One region of the Enterobacter sp. SA187 genome, then DNA from elsewhere that is predicted to be linked to it. Evidence: predicted binding sites of a transcription regulator. Region 1 holds the regulator's gene; each other region holds the start of a gene.
The links. Region 1 encodes Fur, which represses iron uptake genes when iron is present. Its sites were predicted from a motif close to ATAATAATGAGAACNACTATCAA; they were not measured.

Region 1 (3,281 bases):
TTACCGCCATCAATGCCGTTACCGATGCCGGGGTGAGCACCCGCCAGCAGGCCGCCGCCGTGATGCGCGAGCATCTGGACGAAGAAGGCGTGATCCAGTTTCTGCTTAAATCCTGGGCCGACGGCGGGTGGCGCTTTAACGTGCCGGTACTCTGGGATCAGTATGAGAACATCATCGGCTGGAAAACCGTCCCCGCCTTCGATAAACCGGCCCTGTTTATTCGCGGCGGCAACTCCCCTTACGTGACCGATGCGTACCGTGATGCGCTGCTGGCGCAATTCCCGCAGGCGCGGGCGCATGTGGTCGCCGGTGCCGGGCACTGGGTGCATGCGGAAAAACCCGATGCCGTACTGCGGGCGATCCGTCGCTATCTTGCTGATAATGCCAGTTGATTAAAAACCCGGCGACCGAGCGCCGCGACGCGCCCGGTCGTTGGCGTGCCCCTCTCCCTGATGTATGATGGCGCGCTAATTGCGCAGGGCCTCCACCAGGCAGCTTGTTTTTCCCCCGACGTCACTCAAAATCATGGCTAAAGAACAAACGGACCGCACGACACTCGATCTGTTCGCGAATGATCGTCGCCCAGGACGACCGAAAACGAATCCGCATTCGCGTGACGAACAGTTGCGCATTAATAAGCGGAATCAGCTGAAACGCGATAAGGTTCGTGGCCTCAAACGCGTCGAGCTAAAACTAAACGCGGACGCCGTCGAAGCCTTAAATGAACTGGCCGAGGATCGTGACATCAGCCGTAGCGAACTGATTGAGGAGCTTTTAATGGCTCAGCTCGCGCTGCTGCGCGGCCAGGGGATAGTCTGAAAATCCCGCTAAATATCACTTTCATGTAGCACAGAGTGCAGTCTGAGGCGTTTGCAGTTTCCGCGTCCTTCTCTGTTCTGCTATGATTGCCCTTATCCGTGGGCATTGCGCCACCACCATATCATTAAGTTTCAAGAGGTTATTTTACTCATGGCAATCACAGGCATTTTTTTCGGCAGCGACACGGGTAATACCGAAAATATCGCGAAAATGATCCAAAAGCAGCTTGGTAAAGATGTTGCGGACGTGCATGACATCGCCAAAAGCAGCAAAGAAGATCTCGAAGGTTACGATATTCTGCTGCTGGGCATCCCGACCTGGTACTATGGTGAAGCGCAGTGCGACTGGGACGATTTCTTCCCGACGCTGGAAGAGGTCGATTTCAACGGCAAATTAGTCGCCCTGTTCGGCTGTGGCGACCAGGAAGACTACGCGGAATATTTCTGCGATGCGCTGGGCACCATCCGCGACATCATCGAGCCGCGCGGCGCGACTATCGTCGGTCACTGGCCGACCGCGGGCTACCATTTCGAAGCCTCCAAAGGTCTGGCGGACGACGACCACTTCGTCGGTCTGGCCATTGATGAAGACCGCCAGCCGGAACTGACCGCTGAGCGCGTGGAAAAATGGGTGAAGCAGATTTCTGAAGAACTTCATTTAGATGAGATCATCAACGCCTGATTTTTGTGCGGCGTAACCTGTTGGCTGCGCCGCATTAATAGATATAACCAATCAAAATAATTGCTACAATTTTTTAACTTTCGCACGCATACCTGTACAATATCCCCTGATTGAACGTGATTGCTTACGGGTTTGTTAGTGACACCACGTTTTATACGCATACTTTGCTTGAGGACTTGCAGTTTTCATTTAGACATGGCAGTTCTATAATGAGACGCATTAACTCAACGTCATTCTCATTAACTTCCATTTGGAAGTGAATCGTTTAGCTACAGGACAGATTCCGCATGACTGACAATAACACCGCACTAAAGAAGGCTGGCCTGAAAGTCACGCTTCCTCGGTTAAAGATCCTTGAGGTACTCCAGGGACCTGACAACCACCATGTCAGTGCGGAAGATTTATACAAACGACTGATCGACATGGGCGAAGAGATTGGCCTGGCGACGGTCTACCGTGTACTTAACCAGTTCGATGACGCCGGTATTGTGACCCGTCATAATTTCGAAGGCGGTAAATCTGTTTTTGAACTGACGCAGCAGCATCACCACGATCACCTGATCTGCCTCGACTGCGGCAAGGTTATTGAGTTCAGCGATGACTCCATTGAATTACGTCAGCGTGAAATCGCCGCTCAGCACGGGATCCGCCTGACCAACCACAGCCTTTACCTCTACGGCCACTGCGCCGAAGGCGATTGCCGCGAAAACGACACCGCGCACGATATTCGCAAATAACGTTGCTGCAAATTGCCCGGCGGCGCAAGCTTGCCGGGCCTACGTTATATTGTAGGCCGGGTAAGCGTCAGCGCCACCCGGCAACCCCGCCAGAATTAAATCTCAATCACCGCACGGCCACGGATCTGCCCGTTCAGCAGTTTTTCCGCCACGTCAATGGCATCGCTCAGCGGATAAGTAGCGCTCAGTTTTTCCAGCGCCGCAGGCGTTAAATACTGACAGGCTTTCTCCCAGATCGCCGGACGTTTTTCGCTGCTCACCATCACGCTGTCGATACCGCGCAGCGTGACGCCGCGCAGGATGAAAGGCGCCACTGTCGCCGGGAGATCCATGCCCTGCGCCATGCCGCACGCCGCGACTATGCCGTCATAACGGACGCTGGCGCAGACGTTGCTCAGCGTATGGCTGCCGACGGTATCAATCGCCGCCGCCCAGCGCTCTTTCTGCAGGGGTTTACCCGGCGCGCTCAGCTCATCACGGTTAATAATGTCGCTGGCCCCCAGCTGTTCGCGCATCCATCCGGCTTCCTGCGGACGCCCGGTCGACGCCACCACCTGATAGCCCATGGCAGACAGAATGATCACCGCGCAGCTGCCCACGCCGCCGCCCGCGCCGGTCACCAGCACCGGGCCGTCTTCCGGCTTCACGCCGTGATCCAGTACCGCCTGCACGCACAGCATGGCGGTAAAGCCCGCCGTACCGATAGCCATCACCTGTTTTGCATCCGCGCCGGACGGCATTTTCGTCAGCCATTCGCTTTTGACCCGCGCCTTGCCTGCCAGTCCGCCCCAGTGACGCTCGCCCACGCCCCAGCCGGTCAGCAGCACGCGGTCGCCCACGGCAAACGCCGCGCTGTCGCTGGCGATTACGGTACCGGCGAAATCAATACCCGGCACCATAGGGAACTGGCGCACAATCGGGCCGCGACCGGTAATAGCCAGCGCATCTTTATAGTTAATGGAGGAGTATTCCACCGCGACGGTGACGTCCCCGTCCGGCAACGCCTGCTCGTCCAGCTCCACCAGGGATGCCGAATACTGTCCT
Region 2 (3,281 bases), 2.1 Mb from region 1:
ATGCGCTCAAATCCCGCTGCTAAATCAGCACGTAAATCATCAACGTTTTCTAAACCTATATGCAGACGGATAAGTGTGCCAGTAAAGTCGACCTCGGCGCCCGGACGGATCGCCGCAATATGCTCCGGCTGGTTCGCCAGGATCAGCGATTCATAGCCGCCCCAGGAGTAGGCCATGCTGAACAGCGTGAAGTGATCGAGATAAGCCGCCAGCTCCTGATTATTCAGCCTTTTACGCAGCACAAATGAGAACAGGCCGCTGCTGCCGGTAAAATCGCGCTTCCAGAATTCATGTCCTTTACTGCCCGGCAGCGCAGGGTGATTCACGCAAGCCACCTGCGGATGCGCCGCCAGCCATTCGGCGAGTTGCAGGCTGCTTTCATGATGCTGGCGCAGACGCACGCTCAGGGTGCGCAGGCCGCGGCTGGTCATATAGGCGGTGTCAGCGTCCACCATTTGCCCCATCAGGTAGGCGTTCTCGCGCAGTTGCTCCCAGCAGCGGGCATTCGCCACCGCCGTGCCGATCATGCCGTCGGAGTGGCCAATCAGGTATTTGGTGGCCGCCTGAATGGAAATATCAATGCCGAAATCCAGCGCTTTAAACAGGATGCCCGCCGCCCAGGTGTTGTCGATCATGATGATCGCCTCCGGGGCCACGCGCCGCACCGCAGCAACAATCGCCGGCACGTCGTGCACTTCCATGGTGATCGAGCCGGGGGATTCAAGGAAAACGATGCGGGTATTGGGTTGGATGAGTCCGGCAATGTCGCCGCCGATCAGCGGGTCGAACCACCCGGTGGTAACGCCCATTTTCGCCAGGATTTTTGTGCAGAAATCCTGCGTAGGTTCGTAGGCGGTGTGGGTCACCAGAATATGATCGCCCTGTTCAACAAACGCCAGAATGGTATTCGCCACGGCAGCCGCGCCGCAGGGGAAGAGCGCGCAGCCCGCGCCGCCTTCCAGTTCGCACATCGCTTCCTGTAAGGAGAAATGCGTCAGGGTGCCGCGACGGCCATAAAACAGCTCGCCGCTGGCGCGCCCTCGCGTGGCCTGCTTTTTTGCTTCCACCGTGTCGAACACCAGAGAAGAGGCGCGCTGGATAACGCTGTTCACCGCACCCTGAGTATATTTTTTGCTGCGCCCGGCATTCACCAGCGCGGTATCAATGTGCTTCGCTGCCATAATCGAAACCTGTTTTTATACGTCTGGATGTCCAGACTACCATGAATGCCCGATTCTGCATCCTGAGGGTTATTCATTCAGCACAATATTTTCTGAAAATGGCCCGATGAAAGGTTTTACTGAGTAAGCGCAATGAAAATGCACAGGAATAGGGGCATCATGTAAATACTAATGAGAACTACTATCAATTCGACGCTGTTTTGATATTATTATGCTCAGAATTTGTGATTTATGTCCGGAGATACACAGTGGGTAATAATTTGATGCAGACGGATCTCTCCGTCTGGGGTATGTATCATCATGCCGATATTGTTGTAAAAATCGTGATGATTGGCCTGATCCTGGCGTCAGTAGTCACCTGGGCAATTTTCTTCAGCAAAAGCGTTGAGCTGATCTCGCAAAAGCGCCGCCTTAAGCGCGAACAGCAACTGCTCGGCGAAGCCCGTTCGCTGGATCAGGCGAGTGAAATCGCCGCCTCCTTTAAGTCTAAAAGCCTCAGTACGCTGTTAATTAACGAAGCGCAGAACGAGCTTGAGCTCTCTGCCGGTTCGGAAGATAACGAAGGCATTAAAGAGCGTACCGGTTTCCGCCTTGAGCGCCGCGTGGCGGCTGTGGGCCGTCATATGGGCCGTGGGAATGGCTATCTGGCGACCATTGGCGCGATCTCGCCCTTTATCGGCCTGTTCGGTACCGTATGGGGCATCATGAACAGCTTTATCGGTATCGCCCAGACGCAGACCACTAACCTGGCGGTTGTCGCGCCTGGTATCGCGGAAGCGCTGTTAGCCACGGCCATTGGTCTGGTTGCCGCCATTCCGGCGGTGGTGATCTACAACATTTTCGCCCGCATGATCGGCAGCTATAAAGCCTCGCTTGGCGATGTCGCCGCGCAGGTGCTGTTACTGCAAAGCCGCGATCTTGATCTTGCCGCCAGCCCGACGGCTAAACCGGTGCACGCTGCACAGAAATTACGTTTAGGTTAATGTCCTATGGCAATGCGTCTTAATGAAAATCTGGACGATAACGGCGAAATGCATGAAATCAACGTGACGCCCTTTATCGACGTCATGCTGGTACTGCTGATTATCTTTATGGTGGCCGCGCCGCTGGCGACGGTGGACGTGAAGGTCAATCTGCCTGCCTCGTCCAGCCAGCCGCAACCGCGTCCGGAAAAACCGGTCTATCTGTCGGTAAAAGCGGATAAATCGATGTTTATCGGCAACGATCAGGTGACGGAAGAAACCATGATCAACGCGCTGAACGCCGTGACCGCGGGTAAAAAAGACACCACGGTTTTCTTCCGCGCGGATAAAACCGTGGATTATGAAACCATGATGAAAGTGATGGATACGCTGCATCAGGCGGGTTATCTGAAGATAGGTCTGGTGGGTGAAGAGGTCGCGAAAGCGCAGTAATCGCCTTATCACGCCCGGCGGCGCTGCGCTTGCCGGGCCTACTGGATCTGGTAGGCCGGGTAAGGCGAAGCCGCCACCCGGCAAATCAAAGTGTAGGCCGGGTGAGGCGAAGCCGCCCAGAGTGTAGGCCGGGTAAGCGAAGCGCCACCCGGCAAAAGAACGCTGACTCCGGTCAGCTTTTTTTTGCGCGTTATTCCGCAACCGGCGGCGTTTTCTCTGTCAGCGCGACGCTGGTGACGTTTGACGTCAGATAGCCGCCATCAGCCAGCTTGCGGGTAATACGCAGCGTAGCCGTCTCACGCGCCAGCAGATGCTGGTAGTTGGCTTCGAGGCGGGACATGATTTTTTCGTACAGTTCGGGGTGGCGCTTCGCCACTTCGTTGATCGCGGCGCCGTAAATCTCTTCTTTGATCTGTAACGCGTAAATTTCGCGGCGGTTCTGCCATTTTAAGCGCACCAGCGCGGCAGGAATGGAGATCAGATCCCGCGCCAGACGGGTAATATGATCATTTTTACTCTGTACCAGGGCATCGAGATTTTGCTTTAAGATAAATTCGTCGCTTTTATGATTATCTAAAGCTAAATAAACGTTATTATCTTCAACATCTTTCACGTTATTCATCCTCTAGTTTATAAAACAAAGGCGCATCTTTTTCGCGGGTAATGAGGTTAAGCCAGACATCAT
Region 3 (3,281 bases), 1.0 Mb from region 1:
GCGGTGGTCGGTTTCAGCAGCGTACCGTCCGCACCTGGCAGCGAGGCCGGGGTGATCGCCTGGCTGTAGCTCATGTAGGGGGAAAGACCGTTTTCAAAGGCATACAGCAGTGACGCTCTGCCGCTGATATGATCATCCTGGCGACGATTCGAGGTGGCATTGCTGTCGCTCACCTGCTCAGAGACGATGCGGTCATAGCGGCCGGAGAGATCCATATGCCAGCGATCCCACACCATCTCATCCTGCAAATAGATGCCGGTCTGGTAATAGCGGCGGTTGTTGTCATCGCTGTAGGTCACAACGTGGCCATGCTGCGCAGTGTAACCGGTGTACGGGTTGAGCGGCGAAGCGCTGCCCGCGCCTGTCCACAGATTGTTGCGATAGCGATGGTATTCGCCGCCGAGGATCAGCGTATGCGCCACCTCGCCGGTATTGAAATCCGCCTGCACGCGGTTATCCGTAGACCACGCATCCAGTGAGCCACGGTTGCCGCTATAGCCGCGAGACAGCGTATCGCCGCCGTCGATCCAGCCGGTCTGATACACCTGATCCAGTGATACATTGGCATGGGTATAGCTGCCGCTGGAGTGTACTGACCAGATATCGTTGAACTGGTGATCGAACTCCAGGCTGTAGATCTGCTCACGACGACGGTAGCCGTCTTCGCTTTCGCCTTCATTCGTACTGGTGTCGAGCTTGCGGCCATTGTGGGCAAAGCGCGTGCCGTCGAGAGGCAGGGAGCCGTGATAGCCGCCGGTCGGATCTTTTTGCAGATAAGCGCGCAACAGCAGGCTGGTATCCGAATCCGGCTGCCACAACAGCGACGGGGAGATGGCGTAGCGCTCTTCGCGGGTGTTGTCATACTGGGTATCGCTGCTGCGCGTCATCCCGATAATGCGGAACGCCAGCTGCTCGTTGATCGCGTCGGTGTAATCGAAGGCGCCGCCTTTGGTGTTATGGGTACCGCCGCTGAGACGGAAATGGCCTTCCTGTTTAAACTGCGGGCGTTTGGAGGTGAGATTCACCAGCCCGCCCGGCACGCTCTGACCGTACAGCGCCGATGACGGGCCTTTCACCACATCGACACGCTCAATAAACCACGGATCCACCTGCAACACACTGTGGCTGCCGCCGTCGCTCATCAGACGCATCCCGTCGAGGAACAGGTTATCCACGTCGCCGCCGTGGAAGCCGCGCAGGGAAACGGTATCGAAGCGGGTAGCGCCGCCGCCGAAGCTGGAATAAACCCCCGGCGTATAGGCCAGCGCCTGGGACACCGTCGCCACGCCCTGATCTTCCATCTGCTGGCGGGTAACGACGGACACCGACTGACCGGTAGTGATCAGCGGTTCATCGGTCTTGGTCGCGCCGCGGGTGCTTTGCACGGTATAGCCTTCGGTCGGCGCAATGGCTGACTGAGGCGCGGTGGCGGTAACCACCACGGTATCTTCCGCGAGCACCGCATGAGGAAGCGCCAGCGCAAGAGCGCACAGCAGGGACGAACGTTTCAGGGATAATGTCGTGGTCATTCCGGGATCCTGAGTACCGTTGTGCGCGGAACAAGCCTCCGCCACAAACAGGAAATTTGTATTAACAAATGTAAAAGGAATGCGAATTATTATCGTTAACGTTAAAGAATACAACGGAAAATCAGTGTGGGATTAACCGAGGGGAGAGTGAGGAGATTGCTGTAGGCCCGGCAAGCCTGCGCCGCCGGGCAATGTGTTGATTTCGCACATTAAAACCTGCTACCAAATCTGGTAGCAGGCGAACCGCTTATTGTGCGACTTTTTCTGCCGTCGGGGCAGGAGCAGATGACTGCGCGGTAGCCGGTTGCGCGGTGGATTGCGCAGCGGGCTGCGTCTCCGGTACGTTATCGCAGGGTTGCGCTTTCGGACAGACCAGATCCAGCATCATCAGCGTCACGCCGTTGGTCCAGCCAAAGCCGTCCTGTAGCGGGTATTCACCGCCGCCACCACCGGTGCCGGTGCTGCTGACGTCATACTTCTCCACCAATTTTTGCTTGCTGTCATAAGTATGCTGGACGTTTTTCAGGAAGCGCCAGGTGACATCCATTGCGGCCTTCTCATGGTCATAGTTTTTCAGACCAGCGGTGGCGACCCACTGCAACGGCGCCCAGCCGTTCGGCGCATCCCACTGCTGACCGCTGTTCACTGTGGTGGTGGTGAGCCCGCCTGGCTTGATCAGCCGGGCCTCGGTCGCTGCGGCCACTTTATCCGCGCGATCTTTCGCCGCCGCGTTAACATACAGCGGGAACAGGGCGGCGGCGGTCAGTTGATTACGCACCTTTTTGGTTTTCAGATCGTAATCAGCGTACCAGCCGTCCTTGTCATTCCACAGATTGGCTTCCATCGCCTTCTGGCGCGCATTCGCCAGCGCTTCAAACTTCTGCGCTTTGCCCGTATCGCCGGCCGCCTGGCTGGCGCGGGCGATCATTTTTTCCATCTTGTACATCAGCGCGTTCAGATCCACCGGCACAATGCTGGTGGTGCGGATAGTGCCGAGCTGTTCGGGATCGTCCATCCAGCGGGAGCTGAAGTCCCAGCCGGAGGCCGCTGCCGCACGCAAATCGCGATAGATTTCCGTCGCCGGGCGGTTAGGGTTGTTTTTCGCCGTGGTCACGTCAGCCAGCCAGGATTCCGGGCGCGGGGTGTCGCGATCGTCCCAGTAGCGGTTGAGCAGCGAGCCATCCGGAAGTTTAACCACGCGCTTACTGGCTTCTCCCGGTTGCAGGGCGTCTGCGCCCTCCATCCAGTACTGATACTCTTTTTCCATCTGCGGCAGATACTGCTTCAGCGCATCATCCCCTTCGTGGGTGGCTAACAACTCAACCATAAACGGGAAGAAGGGCGGCTGCGAACGGCTCAGGTAGTAGCTGCGGTTGCCGTTGGGGATATGGCCCCAGGCGTCCAGTTCATGGGCGAAGTTGTCGACCATATCCTGCACTTTGTCCCAGTGGTCGCTCTCAGCCAGCCCCAGCATGGTGAAATAGCTGTCCCAGTAATAGACCTCGCGGAAACGGCCGCCAGGCACGACATAAGGTTTCGGCAGCGGCAGCAGGGAGTCCCATTTTCCGGCGGTATCGGTGGTGCGCGTCAGCTCGGACCACAGGCCGTCGATATGCTCGCGCAGGCTTTGTCCGGCAGGCGGCACATATTTTTTGCCTTCGCCCGGCACAATAAAGTTCACGTCAACAAAGTGGCGCAGATCGAAGCCGGACTGGTTGCGCTGCATGCGGTAATCCGCCAGCACCATCAGCG

Region 2: a site for Fur is predicted at 1,347-1,369, ahead of exbB (tol-pal system-associated acyl-CoA thioesterase). Genes of this name have one in related genera too.
Region 3: a site for Fur is predicted at 1,603-1,625, ahead of BMF08_RS16995 (TonB-dependent siderophore receptor). Genes of this name have one in related genera too.

The regions. Positions count from the first base shown of each region.
Region 1 covers NZ_CP019113.1:2,520,357-2,523,637, reverse strand. Annotated here, with positions in the region: gene ybfF (esterase) at 1-392, shown strand, start outside; gene ybfE (LexA regulated protein) at 526-819, shown strand; gene fldA (flavodoxin FldA) at 970-1,500, shown strand; gene fur (ferric iron uptake transcriptional regulator) at 1,788-2,237, shown strand; gene acuI (acrylyl-CoA reductase (NADPH)) at 2,333-3,281, opposite strand, start outside.
Region 2 covers NZ_CP019113.1:387,887-391,167, reverse strand. Annotated here, with positions in the region: gene metC (cystathionine beta-lyase) at 1-1,181, opposite strand, end outside; gene exbB (tol-pal system-associated acyl-CoA thioesterase) at 1,430-2,164, shown strand; gene exbD (TonB system transport protein ExbD) at 2,171-2,596, shown strand; gene BMF08_RS01885 (cytoplasmic protein) at 2,787-3,209, opposite strand; gene BMF08_RS01880 (hypothetical protein) at 3,211-3,281, opposite strand, start outside.
Region 3 covers NZ_CP019113.1:3,560,817-3,564,097, reverse strand. Annotated here, with positions in the region: gene BMF08_RS16995 (TonB-dependent siderophore receptor) at 1-1,529, opposite strand, end outside; gene BMF08_RS16990 (alpha,alpha-trehalase) at 1,777-3,281, opposite strand, start outside.